Bdellovibrio bacteriovorus: one gene and its partner. The protein of the gene in region 1 binds, or shares a complex with, the protein of each later gene. Links are inferred from orthologs where the notes say so. Each region holds a gene or a part of one and is shown on either strand. Other genes may lie near its edges. The genes, in order: trxA and trxB.

Region 1 (15,250 bases):
GTTAGCAAAGTGCTGGGAAGTGGTGTGCTTAAGCTCAAAGCAAGAAGAAGAAGAACAATCATGGTTACAACTAGTTAGCAAATTTAATGACGCACCTAATTTCTAAAATGTTCTGTCATTGGGTCCGCGCGTCTCCTGAGGTCGGATTTTAAGATCTGAAATTTGCAAGCTTAATTACGCCGCTGTAATCGCACTTTATTGAGTGTTTTCAAATGCTTATACCATGCCTAAGGAGTGTGCATTTCGCTGAAACCCTTGAAAATGAACAGGTCCAAGGTCTAGCATTACAATAACTCAACATTTTATGTGGATAACTCCTGCTTGTTTGCACTTCTCAATGCGTGTCATACTGGAGAAAGATCACGAGGTGTCGAGAGATGAAGCAACTTAGACTATTAGCAGCAACGGTCCTTGCGACCCTTCCTTTGACAGTATTAGCGAAGCCTGGAGCATCTTCCCAAAAGCTTTCAGCGAAAGAACTTCAGCAAGAGTCTTTGCTGGTGGAGCTGACAGGAAAAGACATTTCTAAAGAAAATGACATCACACTCTATGCTGAAATGGTAAGCGCTTATCAGAATGACGATGAAATTGCATTTAAGAGTCGTCTGCAAAGCTTGCTTTCAAGATTTCCGCAAAGTTCTTACGCGGACAACGCACTTTTTCTTGCCGGTCGCATGGCCGTGGATCACAACAACTTCGCAGAAGCCGTAAAATACTTTGCTCGTATTGAAAAAGAATATCCTCGCAGCAACAAAGTGGCGGCGGCAAAATTCGCAAAAGCCATGACGTACAAACGCATGAACTTGCCGGAATATGCGCTCATGACTTTGAAAGAAGTGCGCACAAAATATCCTGGCAGCCCGGAATCCTTCCGTGCTGACGCTGAAATCAGAATGACGAAATAAGAAATTCACTTCGCAAGGACGCATAAGTGATGAAAAAAAAGTTCTCGGTTCTTTTAGCAATGATTTTTTGTGCACTTGTTGCGCAGGCGCAAGACACACCTCCTGATACCACTTGGGAGTCAGATCCTTTGGATGTGTTAGAACCTCAGCAACCTCAAGAAACAGTGGAACCGACAGTTCCTGAGTTCAAAGAAATTGATGAGTCTGGACAATCTGCGGAAACTCCTGCGCCGGATATTCCTGCTGAAGACATTTCTACGCCAGCCGCTACAGATTTGCCACCGACGACGCCAGATGCTGCTCCAACAACTTTTGGAACAAGTGAACCGGATTATTCTCGCGAAGCCGAATTTCACCGCATTTACAAAACCTACAACGAGCAGCCAACTTCTGTCGAAGCGTGGGAAAAAGCCGTAGGTGCTCGTGAATCAGAAACTTACCAAGTTCAAAAAGGAGATACACTTTCCGGTATCTCCACAACTTTCTTCGGGGATCCTTTATTCTGGCCAAAAATTTGGTCTTTGAATAAAGGACAGATTTTAAATCCGCATGAAATTGATCCAGGGATGAGTGTGCAATTCTTCCCGGGCAGCATGGATGATGCGCCGACTTTGGATGTCGGTGAAACTGCAGTCATTGACCAAAAAGCAAGTAATGGCAACGAAGAGGCCGCCGCTGCGGGAAATGCTGCCGTTGGGGGAACAATTCCACGGGCTCGCAAAAAAACGCCCCTTTTAAAATCGTTGCCACCAAGTTTGCCTCAGTACCGCATGGGGGCATTGGGAGCAGCTAAAGTGCAACTGCAAGTAGAGCTGCCGAAAACTCAGTTCCCGACAGCTTTAGAAAATCTAGAATATTACATCCAAGATACTCCGGCGTATGGAGCAGGTGTAGTGACTGCAGCAGAGCTCGATATGAAAACAGCCGGTGAGCACCAGTATGTTTTCGTGCAGCTTGAAAATGGCGGTGGCTCTAAAGAATACGTGGCGCAAAGAAACGTCGGAACGGTGCCAGATCCTGCGCAAAAAGGTCGCATGGGTCATATGGTTGAAATCCAAGGCGAGATTGAAATTTTAGAGCGTGTGAATGATCAAAAAAACATCTATCGCGCGATTGTTAAAAGATCTCTGCAGCCCGTTCAAGTGGGTGCGGTTTTAACGCCAGGAAAGCTGCCTGTAATTGATCCTTCTCCAGGAGCAGTGAGTTCGGGAGTGGGCGCTAAAATCATGGGTGGACACTTTGAAGCAAAAAGAAAACTATTTGGTTCGAACTCATTGGTGTTCCTAGATGCGGGAACAAATCAAGGATTGCAAGAAGGTCAAACTTTAGCCATCTTCGCGGATGAGCGTGTTCGTAATAGAAAGAATAATGCTTTGACGAATGACCGTATGATTGGCACAGCAAAAATTGTGAAAGTCTCTGGAAACTTTGCGACGGCCTATATCACGAAAGCTTCTGAAGATATTTTGCTAGGCGACTATGTGGGAAGTGCAACGTCGCATGCGACGAACTATACGGAGCCTGTCGCAGCTCCTAGTCAGACGGAACCTGCGGTGGATCAAGATTTCGAAAAAGATTTTGAAGATGCACCGACTGCGACTCCTGAAAGCTCACCGGAATCCGGAAGCGACGACTTAGACCTTGAATTATAATGAAGCTTAAAAGCCTCTGCGAATTGCAGGGGCTTTTTGCTTATGAACGATCTTTATTCTTTATCGCAAATTATTAAGTCTCATCCATTATACACTCTTCAAAAAGATTCTCTTTTGCATTTGTATCGTACACTCGGGGGCACGGGCCGTCTGGATGCAGAAACATTGATGGATGAATTAAAAATCCTATCGCCGGATCTTTTTACGGCCTTACAAAAGAATCACACGCTTTTTAAAAATCACTGCGAAGAAACCGTGAAGCTAAAACTTCAAGGGGTGCAGATGGTTTGCTATGGCGAAGCGCTTTATCCTTCTTCGTGCTATTGGATGGAGGAGCCTCCTTTGACGTTAAGTTTTCTAGGGTCACCTGCATGGCTCAACGAACGCACGCTAGCCGTCGTCGGCAGTCGCGAGCCGACATTTGAATCAATGCAGTGGATGGAAAAAGAATTTGCTCCGTTCTGTGATAAAGAAAAGCCGTGCGTGATTAGTGGAGGTGCGCGCGGTATCGATCAAAAATCTCACTCGACAGCTTTGCGCAAAGACACGACAACCGTTGTAGTTTTGCCATCTGGCTTGGGAAATCTGTATCCTGCGAACTTACAGGAGTGGGTTGCGCCGATTTTAAATCGCGGAGGTTGTTTCATCAGCGAGTACGCCTACGAACAGAAAATGCATAAGCATCTTTTCCATCATCGGAATCGTTTGATCGCGGCATTGGGTCGCGCGACTTTGTTGGTTGAGGCCAAAAAGCGCAGTGGAACACTGATTACGGCACAGCAGTCTTTGCAGCTGGGACGTCCGGTATGGGTGGTGCCGGGGCACCCTTTAGATCCACACTTTACAGGGAGCTTAGAATTGTTAGTGGACGGTGCATTGTTGGTCCGCGATGCTCACGATTTATCCATGCACTTTGGCGTAGAAATGGAAAATTCAAAGTCGCTGGCGGCACCAATAGGAGACTCTGAAATCGCTCACCACTACCGGTAGTGTGTTATCTAAGTTGCCAAAATTGTTCAGAAAAAAATGAAATGATCTAAAAAAATCTTTTGCAAGGTCGAGGGAATGCCCCTACCATTTGATTTAAGGGAGGGGCGATGTGGTCAAGGATGACCGTGGTAGTATGGATGCTACTGCATCGCTCTAATTTTCGACCGCAGTCTTAGTTCCAATTCCTTCTTAAAGATTCCATACCTAAAAGAGCAAAAATAAAATTCGGAGCCCAGATCGCTACAGGCACAGGCAAGCTTCCTGAGCGCGCCATACCTTCAGCAGCGACGTACAACGTCCAATACAGAATGATAAGGCCAATACATAGGATCATACCGCCAGCCTTCGCGGCACGACGGTTTGTGGTCGTTCCTAGCCCCACGCCAATCATCGCAAAGACCACACATAAAAAAGTGATCGCCAAGCGTTTGTGATATTCCGTGCGTAAGGTGCGCTCCAGTTCCTCGTCTTTAAGATCTTCTTTGAGGCGGCTGCGCACTTCGTTCAAAGTTAAAGACTGGGGAGATTTTTTTTTCTCTTCAATGTTCACAGGTTCAGAGAATCTGACATCGTATGTATCAAAGCTGATCTTCGTGTGAGTTTTGGCCTGACGGTGGATTTCTCCGTCTTTAAGGCGCAGAAGTATATCGTGGCCGGGGCGCTCTTTATCGGGAATGATTTCACCTTCTTTAGAGATGATCGTCAAAGGCACGTCGCCGGTTTTTTCATCGTAAATAAACACGTTCTTAAGTAGGCCTTTGTCCGAGTTCACTTCATTTGCATAGACGACCATATCAAAAAAACCTTCAGAGAAAGTTCCTTCTTTGATCACAGCGCCGGCTTTGGTGTTTGCCAGGCGTGAGTACAAAACTTCAAACTGGCGATTTCCCCAAGGTGCGATGTTGAAGGACATCTGAGCTGAAATCGCGCCGACAAAAAGCGATAACACAACTGCTGGCAACAGCAGTGTGCCCATCGGAAGTCCCGACGCCTTCATCGCGACGATTTCTGAGTCTTGACTCAATCTTCCGTAGGTTAAAAGAACGGAAAAGAGCAAGGCCATCGGAAAGAGCACTGGCAAAAGAGAAATGACAACATAACCGATAATCTCGGCGATGGTTTTAAGAGTCACGCCGTGGACCAGAGCAAATTCGGTCAGGCGCAAAACCTGAAACATGAGGATGATCGAAATAAAGACCATCAGTCCCAAAATGAAGCTGGGAAGCATTTCAAAAAAAATGTACTGCGCAGCTTTTTTCCCGTGAAAGATACTCAAAAGCAGTCTCCGTTGTGAAGTCCCATTGTAGTCCGCCGAATTAAAGGAGTCATCGCGTCCATCGTCTAGTACAGACAGTTTGTCTCTGCGATATTGACCCGATCCATTGCATATCCGACAATAGATGTATGAACAAGATTCTTTTGGTGTACGAGGATTACGCAGATCTTATGTCTGTTGAGGCGACTTTGAAAAAAGTGGGCTTCGATGTCATTGGTCTTTCCAGCGAGTATTCCATCGCAGAACAGATGCTCGCATTCAATCCGGATCTTGTTGTTGGTAATGGGAAGGGTGGTAAAGTCAGTTCGTTGGGCGTTGGCAAACGTTTGAAAGAGATGACGCGCTGGCAGGGAAAGTCTGTGCTTATTTTTCCCGCAAACTTCAAACCCAATCCACAAGAGTTGATCCGCATTCGCGTAGATATGATTCTTGAAGCCCCTGTAGCTCCTTTAAGACTTGTTCAAGTGATTGGAAAAATCTTAGGACATGATGAAGCGGTTCTTTTAGAGCGCTTGAATAAAGCCATGCATGTGGAAAGTCCGCAGAAGGCGGGCGGTAACAGCATTGTCGGTGGTAAGGCCGGAACTGAAAACGAAGCTATTTACGTTAAAGGTGTCGTTCCCGAGGGTGCTGAAGAAGGCACTGGCGATGCTTCTTTGCAGTCAGAAAGAATTCACGAAGAATCTCAACAGTTCACGCTAAACCCTGAAGAAGAGACGAAAAAATTCTCTTTTAAGTTTGGCGATCGCATGTCTGAAGCCACGTCGGAAAAAGCATCGACGAACAGTGAAGAGTCGGCGTTCCCGGATGTTGATTTGAAGGCTTTGGAGCGCGAACTTTTAGGTGGCGGTGCTCCTGAAGTGGAGCGCGTGGATGTTCTTGATAATACGGCGGCCGAAGACGAGAGTCTTGCTGTAACGGGCTCTTCGGATGTGGCCCCGGAAATTCAGGCGAAGGCCAAGGCCGATCTTGAAAAGGCGGAAGAAGGTCTTAAGGACCGTGTCTCTAAATACAGCAATATCGTCGCAGATGTGAAGGTCTCTCCGAAAAGCACCGTGACCCGAGTTGAGGCGCGTCGACGCCAAAGAGAGCTTGCCGCTCATTGGGATGGTCAAAACCTCAGCGATCTCGATAAGTTACGCCAAGAGTTCGCCAAAGCGCTGTTTAAAAAGTAATTGCTCCGCGCATACCTTGACGATAGACCTTTTGATGTTCAAATTAGTAAGAGAATATTACGGAGGCCATTCATGGGCACATTTACGAAACCTGTCACTGACAGTTCATTTGAAACAGAAGTACTTAACTCTTCAACTCCCGTCCTAGTGGATTTCTGGGCTGAGTGGTGCGGACCTTGTCGCGCGCTAGCTCCTAAGCTTGAAGAAGTCGCTCAAGAGTTGGGTCAAAAAGTGAAGATCGTAAAGGTGAATGTTGATGAGAACCCAGGAACTCCAGGTAAATATGGTATCCGCGGAATTCCAGCAATGTTGCTATTCAAAGGTGGCAGCGAAGTGGGTCAACTTGTTGGTAACCACCCGAAAGATGCGATCTTGGATTTCTTGAACAAGAACGTATAATTTCCCTCGACAGAGCGAAGTAAACAAAAACCCTGCTTGTAAAAAAGCGGGGTTTTTTTATGTCAAAACCCCGTTAATTTTTCCCTGGTGTCCGCAATCGTTGCAACTCAGTAAGATTTAACTTGCTGAGCCGTCTGATTGGACAAAAGGCAAATTGCTGGCTATCTTTGAACTACTCACATAAGGTGAGTGTATGCAGGGGTTAGAAATGTCTATTGAAGTTGTTGAAGTTCGCCAGCAAGATGTGGCCTTACTCGTTGAGAAGTTCAAAGCTGCATCTCAAAAAATCTGTATGATGTTTGCTACGGAGGGTGTTTACAGAAAACCTTACGTTGAAGGTTTGCCTCATTTTCAAGCATGTTCTTACGAAAAAATGCAAGAGATCGTTACTAGCATCACTTTCTTCAAAGAGCTTTGTGAAGAACAAATTGCAGAAGGTTATAAGTTAAAAGACAACTCAAGTTTCGTATGGAGAGCCTTCCGCAAACTTGATTTCATTCCTCGTGCGGATGTCTTCAATCACATGACGGATGAAAATCTTGTCGAAATCTATTCTGTAGATAACAAACAGCTTTACCGCAATTTCAAATTCTTTGAATGCTGCTCTTACACTTTGGAAGAGCTGTACTCTGTCGAGTGGTGGAATCTTTATGAGCGCAATGCTGCGATGACAATGAAGATTTTCGATCTGGGCGTGAAGGTAGCTACAGGTGAAATCCCTGACAGCCATGTTCCTGATATCGAGCCGCATCTTCTAAAAGAAGTGAAAGAAGACGGACAATCATTCATGCAACAAGTGAAATTGATCAGTCCTTTGAAGCGCAACAAACGTGTTGAAGGTTTGTTGGTGATTGAGACCGCAGAACCAGTTCACAACTAGTTCTTAAATTGTTGATTCTTAAAATAGAAAAGGCACCCAAGGGGTGCCTTTTCTATTTTTGAATTCGTGTTCTGTTTATGCGGCTTTGCGTGCCTTTGTTTTACATTGTTCTGCCATTCTTTCGACCATACGGGAATAAAGGACCGCCGATTGCAGCATATTCTTGGCTATATAGTCGCAATCTTTTTCACTTAAAAGTTCCAAGAATTTTTGACCCTCTTCATAGTGATCCTGATCGACAACCGCATGCACTCTTAAGTGCACCGTCGCTTTTTTTCCGTAGTGTTTTTCAAGCACTTCTAAAAGCTTAGGCCCGTGGAACTTCGCTGCGCCTTCAAGCAAGAAAGCGTATCCACAGAGTGAAAGTGGATTTTCAAACTCGATCCAGTAATACTGCAATTGACGGATCATCTCGGTCTCTGGCAGCTCGGGATATTGCTCCAGCTTACCGCCCATGTTTTCTAAATCTTTTAAAGGCATGAAATCGTGATTCAGTTCCTCTTGGATATGGTGAAGCATGGCATAGTGGTGATCGCGATCATCCACGGGCAGGCGAGCCGCTGAAAGAGCCAAAAACTTTGTCGTGTGGCGAATCAGATAATAAGTCTGCGCCAGCCAGTTTTTATAAAAGTCCGGATTGTCCCAAGGGCAATCCATGATTTTGTCACCCAAGGCTTTGATTTCGCGATCCATGATCGTAGCTAATTTTTTTTTCTCCATACGTCCCTCATTTGGTTTAAGTTGAAAAATGACTAAGCAATTTTTAAATGGCGTTTTTTAACAGGCTGATCACTGATGAGATCAGTGTGGTTGATTTTTGCATTCCAAAGTTCGTTCACCATTTTGGCTAAAAACGGGTCGGAGAGTTCTTTGGTTTCTGTTTTCTTTAAGAACAATAATTGACACGGATATTTTCCGCGCATGATTTCGCCCATCGGGCGCATGCCAAAGCGTTGGGCTTTTTCATGAATCTTATAATCCATACGAGCGACGGCAAGCAGGCCATCCCACGGGGACGCCTCAAAGGCCTTCATGCTGAGGGCGCTAATAATATCGGCGACCTTAAAGCCGGGCTTGCTTAACTGGTAAGAAGTATTCACCCCTAAATATTCAAGCGACATATAGGTATGGGCCCCTTCGGCTTGAAACTTTTTAACCAGCTCAGGCGTGAAGGGTTCCATATAGCGATGCTCTAGGTGAGAGCTCGCGCGGTCGTCAAAAACGCTGTACATGTGGAAGGCTAAGACTTCGTCAGTCTCCACATCCTTTAGGCAGGTGATGACTTCGTTGCGATAGAAGTCGTCCGTATGCAAAGACTCAAAGATTCCGTCGTAAACTTGTTTCCAAGTTTCATATACCTGATTGGTGAGTTTCGCTGTTTCGTCAGTGAGTATACGTGGGTTGAACAGATAGTACTGATACTTCATGAAATTCCCCCAAAATGTTCAGATAGAAGCTTTTCGGGAGGAATCAATTTTCTTTGAAGAGTGAATTTGATACGTACTTAAATTTAATGTTTCCGTACTTTATTGGTGCGTATAAAAAGTGGAAATTTGCAGAAAGGCTTAGGAGAGAAAAGTGCTTCTCTCTCCTAAGCTAGAACATTAGTTAGACGCGACAACCATGTTTGTGCTGTTAGAAAGTTTCGCGTAAATTTCGCCGTAGTTTTTCATCACGCGAGAGTTGTATTCCGCAGGCTTCATGTTTTTGGCAAGAAGGCGGCGCACATTCAATGGTCCCATGTTATACGCGCTAACGTATTTCACGGCTTTTTTGTCAAACTTGCCGCGAAGGTAGCTCATGTAAGCAAGACCGATGCGGATATTGGCAGAAGGGTTTTCCAAAGTCTTCTTACCATTCCAAGGAAGTTTGAATTTTTTCGCGATCCATTCTGCTGTGTCAGGTTTAATTTGCATCAAACCAATTTCACCGAAGCGACCCAAAGCCAATGGATTGAATTTACTTTCTGTTTTGATCACTGCAAGAACAAACACAGGATCTAAATTGTGTTTCGCTGCTTCAGTAATAACAGTGCGAGAGATATTGCGTGCTTGGCCTTTCCAGCGAGGAGCTAAAGAGCTTTGCACTTTATCGTAAATCATTTCATTCAAAGTCGCAGTGCCTTCTACTTTTTGGGCACCGCTACCTTTATAGTCTGAACCTAATAGTTCTTTAGCGTGCGAGATGCGAGAAGCTTCATTCACGCTTTCGATACCGATCTTGTTCACGGCAGGCCATTGAACGAAATCGAAGTTATTAAAAAGAACCAACGTGAGCGTTGCGGCTGCTATCACTTTTCCTGTATTGAGATGTTTCGTTTTCATAACCGCTACCTCCTGATGTAAGTAGGTAAGTTCAAGGGTCATGCCGTCGGTGTAAGCTTTTGTTTTTCTTGGATTCTTAGAATGAAGCGCCTATTAAAGTTGATTGGTTTGAGCTGGCTTGGAGGGGTGTCAACCAATGTGTTGACGGTGTCTGATCATTGGTTAGTCGTTCTAGGACGAATTCTCTTTTCGAGGCGTTCTTGGTGAGACGGTTCTTTGTGGGGCCGGAATCGCTTCGGGCGACGGCTTTCCCTTTGTGGGAGGGCTTTATGGCTATCGTCTCTTCGCGAGGCACGCCGTCGTGGCTCAATCGGCGCCGCGCATTCGCGCGGTTCGCGCATCCTGCGCCGCCGAAGGCCTCGCTTCGGACGAGATCCATAAAGCCCTCCCACAAAGGGAAAGCTGTGCTGATGCGGATTTCGTTGCTTCGAACTGTCTTGAAGGTTGTTCGTTTTGAGATCGCTTTATATGACTAGTCGATCAGCGTTTTTTTGGTTGAGGATTTGAAGCTCGAACGAATTTAGTGTTCTTGGAATTAGGAAAATAAAAGCTAGGGTGGTCGATGTTGAAAGTCTAACGAAGATGTTGAGATGAAAACGAAAGATATTTTTTGTCGTTCAGCGCGGTTCGTTTTGGAAATAAAAAAAGCCCTTCTGTTGAAGGGCTTTTTTGTTTTCTTTTTTAGAATAGATATCTTCGGTAGGCTACGCTGCTGACTATTCCTAGGCCGGCCATGGTGGTTAGCATGGAGGAGCCTCCGTAGCTGAGGAGTGGTAAGGGGACGCCTACGATGGGGAGGAGGCCTATGACCATTCCTATGTTTACGAACATGTGCCAGAAGATGTAGCACAGGACGCCGACGGTTAAGAGGGCTCCGAATTTGTCGCGGGCGTTGGTGGCTATTCTGATTCCTGTGATGAAGAGGAACGCGAACAGGCCGATGACGGCGATACTTCCTACAAAGCCGTGTTCTTCGCTAAGTACTGAGTAAATGAAATCGGTGTGGCGTTCTGGAAGGAATTCTAGTTGGGACTGAGTTCCTTTCATGAAGCCTTTTCCGAAGAAGCGGCCAGAGCCTACGGCGATTTTGGATTGGATGCTGTTGTATCCCGTTCCTCTGGGGTCGCTAGCTGGAGAAAGGAAAGTGAAGATACGATTTTTTTGATAGTCGTGCAGGACGAACTTCCATGCAATAGGAAGGGCGATGATTCCTAGAACGATGATTGTTGCTAAGATGCTCTTTCTGATTTTTGCAAAGATCAGCATCGACCCGCCGATTGCGGCTAGCATCATCGCGGTTCCTAAGTCAGGTTGTTCTACAACCAGACCGAATGGGATTAAAAGAGCTACTAAAGGTCCGATCAACTCTTTCAGTCCCATACCGGGGCCGTGAGTGTTTCTGGTTGCTAGGATTTTGGCCATCAACATGATCAGTGCTAACTTCATTGTTTCTGAAGGTTGATAACGGAAGAATCCAAGATCAATCCAACGTTGGGCTCCCAAAGCCACTTTACCGAAGAAGGTTACGTACAGGATAGCTCCCAGATTAAGAACGTAGACGATCAGGGCGATCCTGCTGACGACGGAATAATCTAATAAAGTCACCACCAAGAATACTGTCCAACCAACGGCCAACCACATGATCTGAGAAATGAACAGCGAAGCCACGTCGACCGTTGTCGGGCCGTGAGTGGCGCTGTACAGATTGATAAGACCGATCACATTCAACGCCAAGATGACGATGATTAAGTTGATATCTAATTTTTTGAAGAGTGTTCGCTCTTCAACGTGTAACGACGTAAACACCCTTATTCTCCTTCTGCAGGTTCAGGGATAGGGCCTGTAGGAGCTGTAGCGCGTTTTTGCCCTTTGGCTTTCAGCGCGGCTTCAATCACCTCAGGATGATATTTCTCAAAGTAGGCTTGCACGATATCGCGGACGATGGGAGCGGCTCCCGTACTGCCGTGACACGAATGTTCTGCTAAAGCGGCAATCGTGATTTCGGGATTGTCTGCCGGAGCAAACGCCACGAACCAACCGTGGTGGCGCATGTGAATAGGACGGCTTTCACACTTTGCATAAATTTGATCTGCAGAAAAGCCCATGACCTGCGCGGTGCCGGTTTTACCAGCCATCTGCACGCCAGGAACTTTCCAGTGTTTCGCCGTACCGCGATCACCGTTGGCCACGCGACGCATACCTTCTTTGACGACTTTGAAAGTCTCTGGAGAAATATGCACGCCGTTGGGTTGAGTTTGTTGAAGATCGCGCACCACTTGCGGGAAGTTTTCGCGCAAAACTTTTCCATCCTGATCGATGATCTTACGAACCAAGAATGGCTTAACAACTTTTCCTTCAGTGCCGATTGAGTTGTAAGCAATCGCCATCGATAAAGGTGTTACGTTGACGAAACCTTGCCCGATCGCAGTACTTAAGTTTTCACCTGGTTGCCATTCTTCACCGACAGTGGCTTTTTTCCAAGCCGAGTTCGGCATCGTTCCTGACACTTCACGAGAAAGTTCGATGCCGGTTTTTTGACCGATACCCAGAAGGCTGATGTAGTCATACATCTTATCTACACCCAGCGCGATACCCATCTTATAGAAGAACACGTTTGAAGATCTTTCCAAAGCTTCATAAACCGTGATGTTACCGTGACCGCCTTTTAAGTGGTCATGGTAAGGACGGCGTCCAAAGTAGAACACACCAGGCGCACTGACGATCGTTGTCGGCGTTATCACTTTTTCTTGAAGTGCCGGCACCGCCACTAACGGTTTAAATGTTGAACCGGGAGAGTTATGATCTTGAATAACTTTATTGCGAAGTGGCTTAAACGGATCATTGATCAAGCGGGACCATGTCTGCGCCGAAATACCCGTAGAAAACTCATTCGGATCAAAAGAAGGAGTGCTGACCCATGCTAAGATCTCGCCGTTTGTTTTCATCGCGACCACGGCGCCAATACGATTTAGTGCCATGAAGGATTTGAAAGCGGCCTCTTGGATGTCGCGGTCAATAGTCAGAACAGCGTTGTTACCGTGAACCGGAATCAAGTCTTTGATTTGTTCACCGTAAATATTTGGAGTCTGGGTGACAGTTTCGCGTCCGTGGGCATCGACTTGAATAAAGCTGACACCATCCGCACCGCGAATGTCTTTTTCCAGGGTCTCTTCCAAACCACTCTTACCGATGATATCACCTTGTTCAAAGAGCAGCGTGCCTTTGTAAAGCTCGTTCAGAACGGGAAGCTGACGTTTAGAGATCTCGCCGACGTAACCGAAAAGTTGTGCGCCATTATCTTTAAGAGGGTAGTAGCGCACGATGGATTCACGGATCTCAAGTCCCGGTGTATCCAAACGCATGCGTTTAAGACGGAAGACTTCTTCGCGGCTTAAGTTTTCTTTCAGACGAATCTGTGCAAACGGTCCGTTTTGACGACGGCTCTTTGTCACTTTCAAAACGACTTTGTCTGGCTCCATGCCTAGCACGGGTCCTACAGTTTTTGAAAGCTCTTCCAAGTTCTCAATATATTGAGGAGAAAGAATCGCTTCAAAGCCCGGCAGGTTTTCCACCAGAACTTTTCCATCACGGTCCAACATCAATCCGCGGGGAGCGGTGATCTTGTTTTGCTTGATACGATTTTTTTCCGAGAACTCACGCAGCTCATTTCCCGAGATCACTTGCAGATACCACAAGCGGATCGAGAAAATAGTCAGAGCAAACGCAATAGCGATGTAAAAGATTTTATACCGGCTGTGGTACTCTTTTGCCTCATCCGGATTACTTACGTAAGTACTCATAACTCCAATCCCCCAGGCTCGTGCATCAGTTCATCCTGAGTGATCTTGTCGATTTTTGCTAAGATCCAGTACATCGGGAAGGCAAATGATGGAGTAAGAACAATCTGTACTAAGCGATCAACAATCTCAAAGCTCGCAGGATTTTTTTCTAACACCATCGAAGAGAAGAAATAAATCAGGTGATAGGCGACGGCTGAGAATCCGCACATGATTGTATAATATCCAGAGCCACTCCAAAAGACGCGTGTTTTGATCGCATAGACCAAAGTGAAGAGGATTAATAAACTAATCCACATCATCTTTAAAGGCATTGCCGTGAACGACAGCAAAATGAAGCCCATCGCGTATACGGTGAGAATGGCCGGGAACGGTTTACGATAAAGGATCACATACACAATAAGGTTCAACCAAAGGAGGGGAGAAGGAACATTCCCAAAAAGTTCGAACCAAAAAGTTGTCTGTAAGCCTGCTACCAAAATTAAGACCGCAAATAATACGAGAAAATTCAGAATAGCATTCCAGCGGATCTTCACTGTGGTTTCTCCTCAGGCTTTTTAGGAGTTTGCGCTGGAGTTGCCACTGGCGAAGGTTTCGCTACCGGTTTTACAGCCGGTGTTGCTGTCGCAGTTGGTTTGGCAGTCGCCGCAGGGCTTGCAGCGGGGGTAGCAACTGGAGCCGCCGTTGCTGCTCCGTTTGCGCCTTCGACTGTGTCACCTTCTGTGGCTGCTTGGGGAGCATATTTGTCTCCGAAGTCTTCGGCAGCGGCGGAAAGAACAACAAACACTTCTTCAACTTTATAAGGATCGACGACCGGGCGAAGATCAACTTTCAAGCTGACGCTGAAAGTTTTCTTTTCAACGGACTCTACCACCGCGACAGGGAAGCCTTTTGGAAAGATATTATCCAAGCCACCGGTAACAACCATATCGCCTTCCTGCACGTCTTCCGTACGCTCCACGTACTTTAACTGCAAAGTGCTAGCGTATTGGCTTTTTCCTTCGACGATACCGCGCGCGCGCGTTCTTTGGATCAAACCATCAACCACGGCGTAACGATCCGTGATCAACATTACATGCGAAGTGAATGGTTCAGGTTTAAAGATGTAACCTAGAACACCACCGGTCGTGATAACAGCTTGGCCGGCCTTCAGGCCGTCGTTGGTTCCTTTGTTGATGGTGACCGTGTTGTGATCAATAACCAAGTCGCGGCCGATCACTTGTGCGGCCATCAAGCTCATTTTCGTTTGCTCTTTAAACGTCAGCAAGCCACGAAGACGATCATTCTCTAGAAGCAGTTCGTTCATTTTTTCTAAACGCGCTTGCAACTCGTTGTTGGTGCTTTTTAATTCTTCACTGTGTTTTTTGATATTGATAAGATTGACGTACATGGCGGTTGTATCAGTGACACCATGACTGAAGCCGTAAAATGTTTCCGATACGGCGCTAGCCAACATCGTAAATGGTTTCGAAAGCCAGTTTGATTCCTGAGGTCTTTGCTGCATGTTGATAGAGATTAGTGGCAAAGCCAAAACAATCCCGATCATCACAAGTTTCTTGAGATCAAAGTTGAAAAAGTTCAAAGGTTCCCCTCTATGCTGTGTATGGTTACCGCGATTTCTGAAAGTGCGTCCTCGTGGTAATATTCAAACGCTAGTCAAAAGAACCAATTATTTCAACAATTTCCCCTTGAAAAAATGCAAAATTCGTTGGGTAATGGAACCGCTTTCAAAAGTTGTTTAAGGAAGGATAAAGTTTATGAGCGAAAATATGGCTGATAAAATGAAGAGAAAACTCTCTGGTAAGAGTGTGACAGCTATCATTCTCTTCGGCGCGATCATTCTGGTATTCGT
Region 2 (15,369 bases), 1.8 Mb from region 1 along the record:
GCCGTAGTCTAAAAGAACGTAGTCCGCAATCCACACCGGAATCTTTTCACCCGTAATTGGATGAAGAGCATAAGCGCCGGTGAAAACTCCCGTCTTATCTGTTGTAGCTTTACGTTCCACTTCCGACTTGCGCGAAGTCGCTTCAACATAAGCTTCTACAGATGATTTTTCCGCAGCGGTCGTGATTTTTTTTACGAGCTCATGTTCTGGAGCCATGACCATGAAGCTGACACCGAACAATGTATCCGGGCGAGTCGTGAAAACCTCAAAAGATTCTGACGTGCCGTCTACTTTGAAAGTAATGCGTGCGCCTTCGCTTTTGCCGATCCAGTTGCGTTGCGCCTCTTTGGTTCTTTCTGGCCAGTCTACTTTGTCTAAATCGTTCAAAAGACGTTCAGCGTAGTCCGTGATTTTAAGCATCCACTGTTTCATCGGAACGCGGATAACGGGATGTCCACCACGTTCGGACTTGCCATCGATGACTTCGTCGTTCGCCAAAACTGTTTTCAAAGCCGGGCACCAGTTCACAGGAACTTCTTTTTGGTAAGCTAGGCCGCGTTCGTAAAGTTTTAAGAAAATAAATTGAGTCCACTTGTAGTAGCTTGGTTCGCACGTGGAGATCTCGCGGCTCCAATCAAAGCTAAATCCGTAAGACTGAAGTGTGTTGCGGAAGCTTTCAATCGCTTTTTGAGTTGTGATGGCCGGATGGATTCCAGTTTGGATGGCATACTGCTCTGCCGGTAATCCGAAGGCATCGTAGCCCATGGGATGAAGAACGTTAAAACCGTTCACACGTTTGTAGCGTGAAACGATATCACCGGGGGTGTAAGAAGCCATATGACCGATGTGCAATCCCGAGCCTGATGGGTAGGGGAACATGTCCAGAGCATAGTATTTAGGTTTCTTGCTATTTGACTCAGCTTGAAACGCTTTTTGCTCGGCCCATTTTTTTTGCCATTTCGATTCAATTTCAGAGAAGTTCAAACTCATAACGGACATCCTTACAAACGTTTAAGTACTCCGTTTAGTCCTATACAAAAACACCCTCAAATTCAACGTATATGCAGTCGCAAACAAGTCTGTTTTGCAAAACGCCGTTCCGCAATCTGGCCCAAGATTTAGGTCCAGCCCAGACCTCGTCGATGGATCAGAATTTTCCTTAATCAAATCTCGAAATTAACCGATGAGTGAGGCAGACGTTACACTGGTATGTAGATGAGTTTTGAAAACAGCTCCAAACAACCTAAAAGTCGCCGCATTCTAGTAATCGACGACGATAAAGACAGCTTAGAGATTCTTTTAGAACCTCTGAGATGGGAAGGCTATGACGCTCGTGGTGTCACCACTGAAAAAGAAGCGCACAACCTTATCGAGACTTGGATTCCTCAGGTTGTCATCCTGGACTGGATGGCTCCGTCCATGGCGGGCTTAAGAGTTCTAAAAACCATACGTGAAAGACTGAATCACGTTTCTTGTGTGTTCGTTTCTGAAAATTCCAGCACTGAAGCGATTATTGAAGCCCTGGATTCAGGTGCCGACGATTACATTGTAAAACCTTTTGTTCCTCTTGAATTATTAGCTCGCATCCGTACGCAATTGCGTATTCGTGACTTGCATGAGCAACTTCTTTACGCCAACGAAAAACTGAAAGAGCTTGTTGATACCGACGACTTAACGGGTCTGTACAATATGCGTTCGCTTTATCAGCGTTTGGATTTCGAGATGGAGCGTGGTCGCCGTTTCCACCGTGACGTCTGTGTTGTCATGATGGATATGGATTATTTCAAAACTGTGAATGATGGACACGATCACTTGTTCGGAAGTTACGTTCTTTCCGAAGTGGGTAAAATCATTCGCGCCAACACTCGCAATATCGACATCCCGGCTCGTTACGGTGGAGACGAATTCCTGGTTGTTTTGACGGAAACCAATCACGAAGGCGCTATGTACTTCTGTGAACGTTTGCGTGAGAACATTCAGAAGACGACTTTCCGTAATGGAGAGGACTCAATCAAATTAACGGCTTCTGTGGGTTTTGCCATCACCATCCCTGGTGAAAATATCAGTGCCCGCGAGCTGGTTCGCCGTGCCGACCATGCGCTTTATGATGCGAAACGTGGCGGTCGCAATATGGTTTGTTATTACAAGCCAGAACAGGCTCCTGTGGTGGAACTCAAGTCTGCCGCGCAAAAACGCCGAAAAGCAGCAGGTTAGTCATTGACGAACTAAGAGGGATCAACGAAAACCCTCTATATGGCGTCAGACATTCTTTCAGACTCAGCAAATAAAATTAGAAATCGAGCCGCATGGATTTCCGCCATCGCAAGTTTTTTGATATTTGCCTTAAAGATGGGCGCTTATCGTATTACCGGCTCGACCGCCGTTTTATCCGATGCTCTTGAAAGTATTGTGAACGTCGTGGCCTCTTTAGTAGCTTTGTATGTCGTTCGTTTTGCCGCTCAACCTGCCGATCATGAACATCCTTATGGACATGGTAAAGCAGAGTCTTTTAGTTCGGCCTTTGAAGGTGGTCTGATCTTCTTTGCGGCCTTGATGATTATTTACGAGAGTATCAAGGCCCTGATCTATCACGAGCCGACTCAACAACTCGAGATCGGTTTGTTAGTGGTCGCGGTTGCAGCTTTGTTAAATTTGGGTCTTGGGCTTTATTTAAAACACATCGGTAAAACTCATCATTCTGACGCTCTTAAAGCCAGTGGTGCTCATGTCATTTCGGATGTGCTTACGACTGCAGGCGTGATGGTGGGGCTGGGTTTGGTTCTGCTGACGGATCTTCAGTGGATAGATCCTGTTGTCGCTATCTTGGTCGGATTGCAGCTGGCATATTCCGGATACAAAATTGTACGTGAATCCCTAGGTATTTTGATGGACGAGCAGGATGAGGAAATCTTAGAGGATCTCACAGATGTTTTGGCGAAATGTCGCGAGCCCGGCGTGATTGATATTCATCATTTACGCATCATTCGTTCGGGACGTTTTCATCACGTTGATGCTCACATGGTCATTCCTGAATATTGGGATATCGTGAAAGCACATGATCTGATTCATCGCTATGAATCTTGTGTGGTGGCGGCTTATAAGTTTGATGGAGAGCTCGCTTTTCACTTAGACCCATGTAAAAAATCCTACTGCCGCGCTTGCGATGTCTTGACGTGCCCTATTCGACAGCAGCCCTATGAGAGTTTGCGTCCGTTCACAGTGAAAAGCTTGACCGACGGCCCTCGTCCGACTAATCAAGGGGCCTATGACAATCCCGGTTCCACGTAGACGAATCAATATCACTAAAGATTTACCAAACCAAAACGCCTATACCTTGGCGTTGAACGGTGAGTATGCTCACGTTGCCTTTGACGAGCTTCGTGCTCCTCTGAATAAAGGCAAATGGCGTTCGGATGTTTTTAAAGCCGATGCGGCTTTGCCAATGGACGTGGAAGTCGGAACGGGGAACGGAACTTACTTCGCTCATCATGCGAAGACTCACTCACAACGTCTGCTGGTGGGATTAGAGCTTAAGTATAAGCCTTTGATCCAAACTATTCGTCGCGCGGTGACCGATGGCTGCAAAAACGCGGCGATCGCTCGCTATCACGCCTTCAATATCGAAGAGCTTTTCACTGAAGGTGAGATTGACAATGTTTACATCCACTTTCCAGATCCTTGGACTTCGCCTAAGAAACCCAAGAATCGTTTTGTTTGTAAGCAAAACTTGGATATTCTGTATCGCTTGCAGAAGCCGGGTTCCTTCATCAATTTCAAAACAGACTCTTTGGTTTATTTCTTGTGGGCGATGGATGAAATCCGTCAGTCTTCTTACAAGATTATTTTTGAAACTCAGGATTTGCATAATTCTGAAATGAAAGACCAAAATTTCGAAACTGCATTCGAAAAGATCTTCTTGCGTGAAGGTATTAAAATTAATTTCGTGCGCCTGCAAAAAGTTTAATTACTTAAAGAATAGCGGAACCACTTCGATCGCGATCAGCACAATGATGATGATCTCTAAAAGTTGGTTCCGTTTTTCGTTAGCCTCACCCACGAACAGCCGGGACACTTGCGCCAGGTTTGAAAGTTTTTGGTCGACACTGTCTTTCCAGTCCTTAAAGCGCAGTCTTTGCGAGGCGGCGCGGAAGATCTTTGCCAAATAGAAATCCCCGACCACTTTCATGGTGTTCTCAACGCTTTCAACGGTGTCTGAGATGTCGAGATAAATTTGGGCTGCTTCTCTTGATAAACGCGAATAGTGATTCTGAAAAATACTGAAACGTTTTTTCTCTAAAGAAGAATACAAGTAAGTCAGTCTTTCATCCAAAAGATCGTCGTAATAGCGCATTTCCAGCAACTGACAAAGAGAGAACTCGATGACGTCAATGATGTCCGTCGATCCAGAAGGTTCAATAATTAAAGCCGAATTCCAGTCGATAACCGCCAGATCATCTTGGCTGTATTGAAATGTGCTGTCCAAAATCGTCTTTTTAATTTGTTCAGACAGAGTTTCGTTATTTTCGGACAGAATCAAACGAAAGACATCGTAACGATTAAAGACTTCCATCGCGTTTTTTTCGCAGCCTTCAAGGCTTTGAAAGAAATAGCACGCGTAGTCTTCATAAGTTTCCCAGTTCACCGTGGAAACCGGACGACCTAATCCTGTAACGATCTGCTCTACACGTTTTTTCGCTAAGTCATGAAGGTTTGAATCATTTTCTAGGAAGTTACCCAATGCAATTAGGCGCTCCCAAGTCAGTCCTTTAGGAAGAATGAAGGACATCGTTAAAGAGACTGCACCGAAATGCCAAATCTTGGCTGTCACTTCTAAATCCAGTGGGTGACCTAAAGCACTGTACTTTGAGTTTTCAATCACCAGTGAAAGAGGAGGCTGATTGATGATCATCGCTTTGGATGAGCGGTTTAAACGGAAACGTTGGGCAGACGACGACATCTCGAAGTGGCGTTGCACACCTTCAAGGTTCACGTCTTTTCCGATATCAAATACGCGATAAATATGAATACGTCCGTTCATATAAATAGGCTATCGCGGCCAAGAAGACGTGTCAGTTGTTCAATTTGTAACTCAAGGTCCTGCGTCAAACAGCAGTTTGATCATGTTGGGCAAAAATCCGTTTATAATATTTTATAACGACGGAGGTAGATATGAAGCTCCTACTAGGGCTGATCCTTTCGGCACTTGTGTTAACGGCCGTAGTTGACACCGTTTTCGCTGCGATTCCTCCCGAACGTGATTCTGCGCAATTCATCGCCCCAAGTGAATCAATGACAGTCCTTCGAGGGAATGTGTCCTTGTGTAATTCCGAACGACCTCATGGGGGAAAGAAAGGATTGTCTTATATCCAGCTTGGTAAGGGCCCGTGTGCGGCCCAAGTCGCTACACCAATTGGATGGGATCGACCTGAAGAAGAAGCGACTTCTCCTGGAATTCCATTTGAAGGAAAAGGTCTATAAGTTTCGTTACCTTTATCGAGAGCCGCTTCTGCACCCCAAATAAATCTGTTTTTACCAGTACGTTGCATCGACGGTGACGTCGCCAATCACTTGAGTTTGGCAGCTAATGCGAACATCTTTTGGCAGATCTTTAGACTCCCTTAAGAAGGCCTCGGTTTCGTTTTCCGGGGTCAAATTCTCTTTGCCTTCCACAATGGTGATCTTGCACTTGGCGCAAACACCATCACCATCGCAACTTGAAGCGACGGGGAGGCCGGCTTCAAGAAGAGATTTCATCAGGTTTGCCCCCGAAGGAACCTCGAAAGCGGGACGATTTTTTTTAAACGAAATCAAAGGCATGGCTCATTGTAGCTGACGCAGTCCAAAACGTGCAAAGAAGTAATGAAAACAAGCCTGTTTGTGGTAGCCTAGGGGCGTAAATTGGTCCCTATTTTGTGAGGTTTCTATGACTCAAGATACTAAAGTTGAAAACGTGATTATTATCGGCTCAGGCCCTGCAGGTTTGACAGCGGCTGTTTACACATCTCGCGCGAATTTAGAACCATTGATGATCGAGGGCGAAGAAGCCGGTGGTCAATTGATGACGACAACAGAAGTGGAAAACTTCCCTGGCTTTGAGCATGGAATCACGGGACCTGATCTTATCACAGTGATGAGAAAACAAGCCGAAAGATTTGGAACTCGCTTTATCACTCGCAACGTGACGAAAGTGGATTTCTCGCAACGTCCATTCAAAGTTTGGATTGGTGACAAACTTCATTTAGCAAAATCAATCATCATTTCAACAGGCGCCAGTGCGAAGTACTTGGGTCTTCCTTCAGAAAGACAGTATTCAAACCGTGGGGTATCCGCGTGTGCAACTTGTGACGGGGCTTTCTTCCGCAACCAAGAAATTGGTGTTGTCGGTGGTGGTGACACAGCGATGGAAGAGGCCACTTTCCTAACTCGTTTTGCTTCTAAAGTTTATGTGATCCATAGACGCGATCATTTCCGCGCTTCCAAAATCATGGCTGAACGTGTGATGAAAAATCCAAAGATCGAAGTTCTTTGGAACACGGAAGTCACCGAAGTTATGGGCGATGGCAAAAGCATGACAAGCGCTAAGATCAGAGACGTCAACACGGGTGAGGTGAAAGATCTTGGTATTACGGGTCTATTCCTAGCCATTGGCCATAAGCCAAATACAGACCTTTTCAAAGGTATGTTGGATATGAATGAGACAGGGTATTTGATTACACAGCCAAACACGACCTATACTAATATTCCAGGTGTCTTTGCGGCCGGAGACGTGCAAGATCACGTATACCGCCAAGCCATCACGGCAGCCGGTACAGGCTGTATGGCAGCTATTGATGCTGAAAGATGGTTAGAAGCTCAAGGTTCTCACTAAGGAATGTATGAAGGATAAAAGAATCAACACGAAGGATTTAGTCGATAAAATCGAGAAGATGACGAAGGCGCGCATCGCAAGCCAAGACGTTGTCTCTTTAGATCAATTTCGTGAGGCGAAGAAGAAACTTGATCCCAAAGTGATCTTGGTCATCGAAGATGACGAGACCATGCGTTTGGCGATGAAGAGAATTCTAGAAACTGAAGGTTATGTGACAAAGCTTGCCGCTGACGCCACGGAACTTTCTACGGCCTTGGATGACCATCCGGTTGATTTGATTCTGATGGATGTAGGTCTTCCGTGGGTGAACGGTTTTGAACTGGCTCAGCTTCTGAAAGACCACCGTGATCTTAAAAAGATTCCGTTGGTTTTCGTTTCTGGCAAAGCCACCGAAGACGACATGAAAAAAGCTTTCGAAATCGGCGCTGATGACTATATCAAAAAGCCTTTCGACGTCGAAAAGCTTAAGAAAACTGTTCAGACACTTCTTAAATTGAACGAGTAGTTCAAGGGCCTTAGACGAAGGTACTGTCTCAGTCCGAGACCCTAAGGCCAGCTCCACAATTTCTCAATAGTCCTAGCGGAAAATAATGAGCATCCTGTTAGTAAACAAGCTAAAATAGGAAGCTCATGGCACGTCGGTTATCCATAGTCATTTTATTGATCGTATTAGGGGGAGCGGCTCTTTATTTTTGGAATAAAGGGGCTTCTTCGTCAGTAATGACTGCAAACACTGATGCTTCTTCCATCTCATCATCAACAAAGGACAATGAGTCCACTTCTACTGCCACCGTGGCAGTGGAATCTGCTGAGAAAACTCAAACCACTGAAATTGCTTCGAACCAAGAGCCAGCGCAGATGGTGCCGCGCAAGTTAAGACTTCCGAAATCCGAGAGTGGAAAAGTTAAGTTGAATCTTCAGAATGCGGAATTTGTTGATTCACGCATATTTGAAGAAACGGACTGGAAAATTTGGAAAAATGTTAGAGCAATTCCCAAAGTTGCCGGAGAACCTCCTCAAGAGATTGTAGGAGACACATCTGCTTATTATCTCGTGAAAGATGAGGGCGCAGATCCAAATGCATTTGTGGCTGCAAACCCTGTGGTCGTCTATGATCCGCGGCTAGGAATTCCGGGGATAGTCACGGGACGATTCTCTGTAGTTTTAAAAAGCGGAATTTCTACAGATCTCTTAACTCAAAACTTGGGGTTAAAAATCCTAAGCGGCTTTCCAGATATACGAACATACTTTGTGACCTCGCCAACGGAACCATTCGATTTAAAAGAACTACAAGACGTTTTGAATAGTGACCCCGGTATTGAGAGTGTCGAAATGGAAATTTTAAGAAAACGATATGAAAAGAATTAGCCATAAAACACGCATTCTTATATCGCTTATATTGGCAGGTTCCGTCACCGCGCTCTTTTTTACGAATTGTGCAGAGAGTACCTTTTCTGCTGCCGAGCCAGATAAAACAGGCGCCGATCCTCTTTTGGAGCTTGCATGGCATATCAATAACACTGCTCAAAAAGTTTTTTCATCAAAGTCTGGCGAGCCTGGGAATGATCTTAATCTTCTTCAAACTTGGCAAAGCGGATATTCGGGAAAAGGAATTAAAATTCTTGTCTCTGATGATGGAGTTGAAGATACGCACGAAGATTTGAAAAAAAATTTCCTTAGCGGCGTGTCTCTTGACTTCACAGGTGCTTATCCGTGGGTCTCAGCGACCGCGTCTCCAAAGCATGCTGAAGATAATCATGGTACGTCGGTTGCTGGTTTGATCGCAGCCACTGCTTCCAATGGAGTAGGAACCAAAGGAGTGGCATATCAGGCCTCAATTGCGTCTGCTAATTACATCGCGTATGGGCAAGATCAAGATGATGATAAAACTATTGCGCAGGCTGCCGGGGATTTCGATATTTATAATATGAGTTGGGGTTTTGACCAAAATATACTTCACGTTCCTTTATCGTCTTTTCTAGCTCAAATGAAATTTAAGGTAATGAACGGACGCTCAGGTAGAGGTTCGGTTTATGTTAAAGCTGCAGGGAACTCGTTCTTTATTTTGTGTCGTGGCTCCGAAGAGGAATATTGTGTAGGCAACTCAGGCTTCGACTCTGACAACAGTACGCCGTACACTTTGATCGTAGCAGCCTTAAATGCTCAAGGGTACGCCGCAAGCTATTCATCTCCGGGTTCAAACATTTGGATCTCCTCTTTTGGTGGGGAATTCGGGGACGATTCTCCAGCAATGATAACGACTGATCGTATGGGGTGTTCGAAGGGATTTTCGGTTTCAAACATCAATAGTAAGGTTGCTTTTGAGCGTGGCGCGAACGGGAATTCGGCCTGTAACTATACAGCTACTTTTAATGGAACGTCCTCCGCGGCACCAATTCTTGCTGGTGTTGTCGCTTTGTTAATGGAAGCTAACCCAAATCTTTCATGGCGTGATATAAAATATATTCTCGCAAAGACAGCCGTTCCGGTGAACTACGTTACTTCGGGTGTAATATCACATCCTTTGGAAGTTACGCCTACGGGGTATGCTTGGGAGCAGCCATGGATTGTGAATGGTGCGGGTTTTAAATTTCACAATTGGTACGGCTTTGGAAAAGTGGATGTCGACGCTGCAGTGAAAATGGCGAAGCAATACGTTTCTCAGCTGGGAACCTATACCGAAACTGATTGGGCTCATACTTCGGGAAGTATTTCTGCGAGTATACCCGACAATAATGCCGCAGGTACAAGCAGTCTTATAGTTGTAAATGACGTCATCAAAATCGAATCCGTTCAAATTAAAGTGTCGGTCACACATCCCGACGTCTCGGAACTGGCTTTGGAATTGATATCTCCTTCTGGTAAAAAGAGCATTCTTGTGAATATGCGAAATTCCTTGTCAGGCCTAGCCAACTTTACCGAATCCAGTGCCGTTTTTCTGACAAATGCATTCTATCAAGAGAGTAGTCAAGGCGCGTGGACCTTGAAAGTAGTTGACGGTAAAAGCGGTAACACAGGAACGTTAACTCAATGGAAAATCAATTTCACGGGTGGTAGATAGAAGGCACCTTCCGGTGCCTTTTTTAATTCCCTACAAACATCGAACTTATACAATTCGTTTGCAGACTTGTCCCGGTGAAGGGCACGGTCCCAACGCGAGTCAGAGTCTTCGTCGTTGAATCATAAGTGAATTTTTCAATCACGTTCGCTAAAGATGTGGATCCATTCGCTACATATACAAAACCTGTTTCAGCATCATAGGTCATCGCTGAAGGGCCGTAAATCACACTGGTGTTGTTGTAGGCGACAGTCGGCGATCCAATCGTGACGGTCGAGGCGGTTTCGGTTATGGGATAGGAAATTATCATATTCGAAGCCGCAGTCGTACTTCCCGTTGCGATCAAAACATCATTCGACGAAGGAATGTAAACCATGGCTGTCGGCAAAGCCGTTGTCGGAGTGATCGATGTGCTTGCTAAACAATCTGCCGCTGAAACATAGCCCGTGCTTTTTATCGCGTTTAACTTGTTATTAGGAGCAGCGGCGGCATGGGTATAAAGGATGTGTCCATACGTCGGAGTCACGGCCACACTTGAAATCAAGGTTGTCGTTGTCGCACAAGCTCCACCCGGTGCGTTCACATAGGCCGCGGTCCCCACGCGACTTTTCGCTGCGAACTTTTCAATCGAGCTTGATTTGCTGATGAGAAGAGCCCCATCAGAGGCAACAATCATACTTCTCATCACCGCATTCAGAGCCGTCGAGTTCGTAAAATAGGTCTGATATTGATTTCCATTTGAAGACTTCGTCACTCGATCCACACGACGCCCACTGGTGTTCTCGACCAAAGAAAGAACGGTGTTGTCATCGTGATTGATAACGGTGATAGGCGCATCGCCCGGCGAAGCCGCGTTGTAGTCAACGATGATGTCATGGATATTTCCGGTCGCTAGATTCACACGGGAGATCGTGCGCGAAGGGGATGTCGGCGTAGGTCCCCCGGCATAACAACTTCCGCTAGCAATATAAAGAAAGCGTGTTGGATTTGTGGCTTGATCGTTTTCGCTCGAACCATCATCTTCAACCTGTTGCTCGCAAGCCGTTGCTAACATCAGAGTCACTACTAAGAGAACCAAGTACTTCACTGTACTCATATTGTTGTCTCCTTTACGTCCTACCTAAAAAATATCGGCGCGATGTTAAGGAGCCTTGACTAAAACACTCGCTTTCTAGACCAAAAATGTTTCATTGCGAGATGTTCATGTAACCGAATTTTTATTCAAGGAAAAACTATGCCGAGGTCTCGTTCATAATTGTGAAGAGAAGCCGATGAGTATTTTGAATTATATAAATAACTTTGCAGCCACCTTTGCACGTTTCGACAATCTGCAAATATTTTCCTAAATGGGTAGAAGAGAAATCTTCTACCCATTTTTTTTGAAAGTGCCTGCTTACTTTTTGGGTCTACGGCGCAGCAATTGATGCGCCGTAGACCCAAAAAAGAAGCAGGCACCTTTTAGCCGGCGCTTCGGCGGACTTGGTCTTGGTAGATGACGTAGGCTTTAAGAAGAGCGTCCAGACGCAAGGTCATGGCGACGTCTTGTTCGATGAACATCAAGCGGCGTGGGTCTGTCATGTCTCCGACGATTTTTGCGCGGAAAAGCAGACGGGCTTTTGATGGATCGGGTTCAAATGGATTTACGATAATAAGATCGAAGGGTTTATTCAAAAAGTCTCGCGGGATCTCATCTTCCAACATCGTACCGCTTAAAGAAATATTCTTTGAGTAAGTGCGGAATGAACGAATCTTAGAAACCAGAACGACTTCGATTTTAAAGTTATGACGAGGATCGCGACGACGATCGGCTCCACTTGGTTCTGCTTTTGGAGCTGGTGCTGGATCCGCTTTTTTCTTTGTGGATTCAGGTTTAATTTTCGCGATCTTTTTCAGATCTAACTCATCACCATTGAAGTCTTGATGATGATAGCCACCGAACTCTTGTTGCTTCAAGGGCGCTTCTCCTACAACCACTTGTGTGTAAGGGCTGTCAGACGAAGATTGTGTCGGCGGAGCGTTGTGAGTAGCCGTTAAAGTGTCATCAGGAACAGAGCCAGGTGATGTGAAAGCAGGTTCTGCCGGACGAGGAGGTTGCGCCATGACGAAGTATTTTTGATCCGACGTTAAGAACTCCTTAACGCTGATCCATTCTTCCCAACCGGGTGTCCAAAGAAAGTATTTATGATGTGATGTAGAGTCTAAAGACAGCAAAGTGACCTGCGCTTGAACAACAGACATCGGTTTTGTCTGTTTCTTAGTTTCAGCGTCGTAGATGATCCAAACTTTGCCTTGCGTTTTCATAGACTCCCCAGGTTACGCAACCTAGGGAGTTTATCGGAAAAAATAGGTAACTTCTTTATACGCGAATGCAGGCCGCGATATGATCCGGAGATTTTAGCTCCAAAGGCGGGACTATGGTCTTGCAATCCTCGATAGCCATAGGGCAGCGAGGGTGGAAATGACAGCCTGTAGGAGGGCTGATTGGCGACGGCACGTCCCCAGTCAAAATGATACGCTCGTCACGACGGCGAGGATCTGGAACTGGGATTGCTGACATCAGGGCTTTCGTATAGGGATGTTTCGGATTGCGGTAAAGCTCTTCAGCCTCTGCCATTTCAACGATTTTTCCCAAGTACATAACAGCCACACGTGTTGAAACGTGTTCAACCACCTTCAAGTCATGCGCAATAAAGATGTATGTAAGACCGAGCTTTTGTTGAAGCTCCATCAAAAGATTGATCACTTGTGCTTGGATCGAAACGTCCAAGGCTGAAACCGGCTCGTCACACACGATCAATTCAGGGTTCACCGCCAAAGCACGGGCAATACCCACACGCTGACGTTGACCGCCCGAGAATTCATGCGGGTAACGGTTCAAATGCTCACGACGAAGACCCACAAGGTCGATCAATTCGTGAATACGGTCCTGACGATCTTTCACCGAGCCATAAAGGTTGTGAATGATCAACGGCTCCTCAAGGATCGAACCGATCGTCATGCGCGGATTCAAAGAAGCAAACGGGTCTTGGAAGATGATTTGCATTTTTTTACGCATGTCACGCAACTCTTCACCTTGAATGTGCGTGATATCTTTACCGTTGTAAGAAATTTTTCCAGAAGTCGTGTCATGAAGACGAATCAAGCAACGACCCAAAGTAGATTTACCGCAACCGGATTCACCCACCAGGCCTAGCGTTTCGCCTTTTTTAAGTTCAAAGGAAATACCTTGAACCGCTTTTACCGAAGCCACTTCACGGCTGAAAAGTCCGCCATAGATCGGAAAGCTTTTAGTGACATTTTCAACTTTCAAAAGAGGAGTGCTCATTCTTATTTTACCTCTTCAGTCAAAGGGTGGTAGCAAGCCACTTTATGAATACCGCGAAGGTTTTCAAGTGACGGATAAGACTCGCGGCAATCGGCCTGAGCGTAAGGACAACGATCCGCAAAACGACAACCCTTAGGAAGATTGTACAAGCTAGGAACCATGCCTTTGATAGTTTTCAAGTGTTCAAGTTTGTGACCCGTTTCAAAGTGCGGGATGGAATCCAAAAGACCTTTTGTGTAAGGATGTTTTGGACGATAGAAAATATCTTCCACTGTTCCGAACTCAACCACGCGACCCGCGTACATCACGGCAACTTCTTGGCACATCTCTGCAACAACACCCAAGTCATGCGTGATAAGAATCATGCCGGCGTTAAAGTCTTTTTGAAGTTTGCGCATAAGATCCAAGATCTGAGCTTGGATCGTTACGTCCAATGCTGTCGTTGGTTCGTCGGCAATCAAAAGTTCGGGGTTGCAGCTGATCGCCATCGCGATCATCACACGTTGTCTCATACCGCCCGAAAGCTGGTGCGGAAATTCATGGAAACGTTTTTCAGGAGCTGGGATACCCACGATGCGAAGCATGTCGATCGCGCGCTCACGAGCTTGCTGTTTGTTCAGATCTTTTTGGTGCAGAAGAATGGCTTCTTCGATTTGATCACCGATTGTGTAGACCGGGTTCAAAGAAGTCATAGGCTCTTGGAAAATCATCGCGATTTCGTTACCACGAATCTCGCGCATTTTAGAGTCGGTCACGTCCAAAAGGTTCTTGCCTTTGAACATAATTTTTCCGGATTCAATCTGACCTGGCTTTTGAATCAAGCGCATGATTGAAAGAGATGTAACAGATTTGCCGCAGCCAGATTCCCCAACGATTCCAAGAGTTTGGCCCTTTTTCACATGAAAGCTGACATCGTCAACGGCGAAAAAAGAACCATCGTCGGTTTTAAAGCGCGTCTTAAGATTTTGAACCTCTAAAAGAATATCACTCACCGGAGATGACCCCCATTTAAGGTTTCATCTTATATAGGCCTGGGGGCTCCGACGCAAGCCTACAAAGGCCCTCTGGTCCTTTTTTCTAGCGAATATGCGTCATGCTCTGACAGAGAGCTTTTCGAGGAGGGAATGAAGGTCCTGATAATGCCCCAAAACTCCCATCGGCTCATATTTTTCCAAGAGAGAAATTGAGGTGTACCCAAATCCAATCGCGATGGAGGGAACGCCCGCGCGCAAAGCCGAAAGAACATCGGGGATGCCATCGCCAATCATAAAAGTGTCTTGGGGAGTTCGGCTCGCAAGCTTCATCATGGTCTGAAGGGGGAGAGGGCTCGGTTTGCGTTCTTCCAAAGTATCGGCTCCAAACACATTCACCCAAGGATAGCGGTCTAAGCCAAGGTGGCTCAGAATAGCCTTCGCGGGTTTTTCGTTCTTGTTTGTGATGATGGCCACGGGGCCTTGATAAGAAGAAAGAAAATTTTCTACGCCCGGAAAGATAGTGGTTCTATTAAACATCTCCTCTTCATAGATGCGTAAAAATTCCATTTCGAGTTCCACGATTTGTGAAGGCTCTAAATTGTCTTCAAGAAAAAGATCTGCGATCAGCTTTTTAAGACCTTCACCGATGTGAGAAATAATGACTTCATCAGAAAGCATGATTTTGCCGTGGTTTTTCAAAGTGCGATTTACGGCAACCACGATATCGGGAGCAGAATCAATCAAAGTACCATCAAGGTCGAAAGCAAGAAGTGGGTTCATGCCCACATCTTGCCGTTTTTCATTTTATTCCACAATCTCAAAATCCACGCGACGATCGCGCGCTTGTTGGGATTCGCTACCCATCATGTCCGATTGTACGGCGCCCATACCAATGGCTTCGATTTTTTCTTCAGGGATTCCTTTTTTTACTAAGTAATCCTGAACGGCCAGCGCTCTTTGTTCAGAGATATCCTGATTTTCACTGCTGTCACCGACAGCATCAGAAAAGCCGGTTACGCGAACGGTTTCAAAAGTGTTCAAAGATTTTTTCATTTCATCGGCAATGCCGTCCAAGGCGCGACGATTGGAAGCAGAAAGTGTGGCGCTCTTTGGTTCAAAACGAATGTTTTGTGAAAGTGCCGTG

Evidence for each region.
Region 2: the proteins of trxA (region 1) and trxB are in contact, whole or in part, in a crystal structure (PDB 1F6M), measured with the Escherichia coli proteins. The link is inferred for Bdellovibrio bacteriovorus from one-to-one orthologs.

The regions. Positions count from the first base shown.
Region 1 is NZ_LUKD01000001.1:22,496-37,745, reverse strand. What follows is about bases 5,004-7,733. They hold trxA (thioredoxin), read left to right. Parts: upstream 5,004-6,070; coding sequence 6,071-6,397; downstream 6,398-7,733. Other genes in these bases: AZI87_RS00120 (iron-containing redox enzyme family protein), read right to left, coding at 7,353-7,733; AZI87_RS00125 (hypothetical protein), read left to right, coding at 6,606-7,277; AZI87_RS00135 (hypothetical protein), read left to right, coding at 5,004-5,998. In the rest of the region: AZI87_RS00160 (ComEC/Rec2 family competence protein), read right to left, coding at 1-62; AZI87_RS00155 (tetratricopeptide repeat protein), read left to right, coding at 378-905; AZI87_RS00150 (LysM peptidoglycan-binding domain-containing protein), read left to right, coding at 935-2,557; AZI87_RS00145 (DNA-processing protein DprA), read left to right, coding at 2,600-3,547; LPS export ABC transporter permease LptF, read right to left, coding at 3,720-4,823; more of AZI87_RS00135, read left to right, coding at 4,952-5,003; more of AZI87_RS00120, read right to left, coding at 7,734-7,997; AZI87_RS00115 (hypothetical protein), read right to left, coding at 8,030-8,704; AZI87_RS00110 (lytic transglycosylase domain-containing protein), read right to left, coding at 8,882-9,601; rod shape-determining protein RodA, read right to left, coding at 10,283-11,407; mrdA (penicillin-binding protein 2), read right to left, coding at 11,410-13,401; AZI87_RS00090 (hypothetical protein), read right to left, coding at 13,398-13,934; rod shape-determining protein MreC, read right to left, coding at 13,931-14,980; AZI87_RS00080 (SurA N-terminal domain-containing protein), read left to right, coding at 15,156-15,250. UniProt on the Escherichia coli protein: Participates in various redox reactions through the reversible oxidation of its active center dithiol to a disulfide and catalyzes dithiol-disulfide exchange reactions.
Region 2 is NZ_LUKD01000001.1:1,800,121-1,815,489, forward strand. Bases 5,047-7,895 are described here. They hold trxB (thioredoxin-disulfide reductase), read left to right. Parts: upstream 5,047-5,923; coding sequence 5,924-6,868; downstream 6,869-7,895. Other genes in these bases: AZI87_RS08700 (hypothetical protein), read left to right, coding at 5,170-5,478; AZI87_RS08705 (2Fe-2S iron-sulfur cluster-binding protein), read right to left, coding at 5,530-5,817; AZI87_RS08715 (response regulator), read left to right, coding at 6,876-7,373; AZI87_RS08720 (hypothetical protein), read left to right, coding at 7,499-7,895. Outside these bases: leuS (leucine--tRNA ligase), read right to left, coding at 1-990; AZI87_RS08680 (GGDEF domain-containing response regulator), read left to right, coding at 1,216-2,214; AZI87_RS08685 (cation diffusion facilitator family transporter), read left to right, coding at 2,254-3,288; tRNA (guanine(46)-N(7))-methyltransferase TrmB, read left to right, coding at 3,266-3,964; AZI87_RS08695 (hypothetical protein), read right to left, coding at 3,965-5,038; more of AZI87_RS08720, read left to right, coding at 7,896-8,236; AZI87_RS08725 (S8 family serine peptidase), read left to right, coding at 8,223-9,929; AZI87_RS08730 (hypothetical protein), read right to left, coding at 9,952-11,022; AZI87_RS08735 (PilZ domain-containing protein), read right to left, coding at 11,385-12,227; AZI87_RS08740 (ABC transporter ATP-binding protein), read right to left, coding at 12,283-13,251; AZI87_RS08745 (ABC transporter ATP-binding protein), read right to left, coding at 13,254-14,243; AZI87_RS08750 (HAD family hydrolase), read right to left, coding at 14,343-15,005; AZI87_RS08755 (OmpA family protein), read right to left, coding at 15,030-15,369.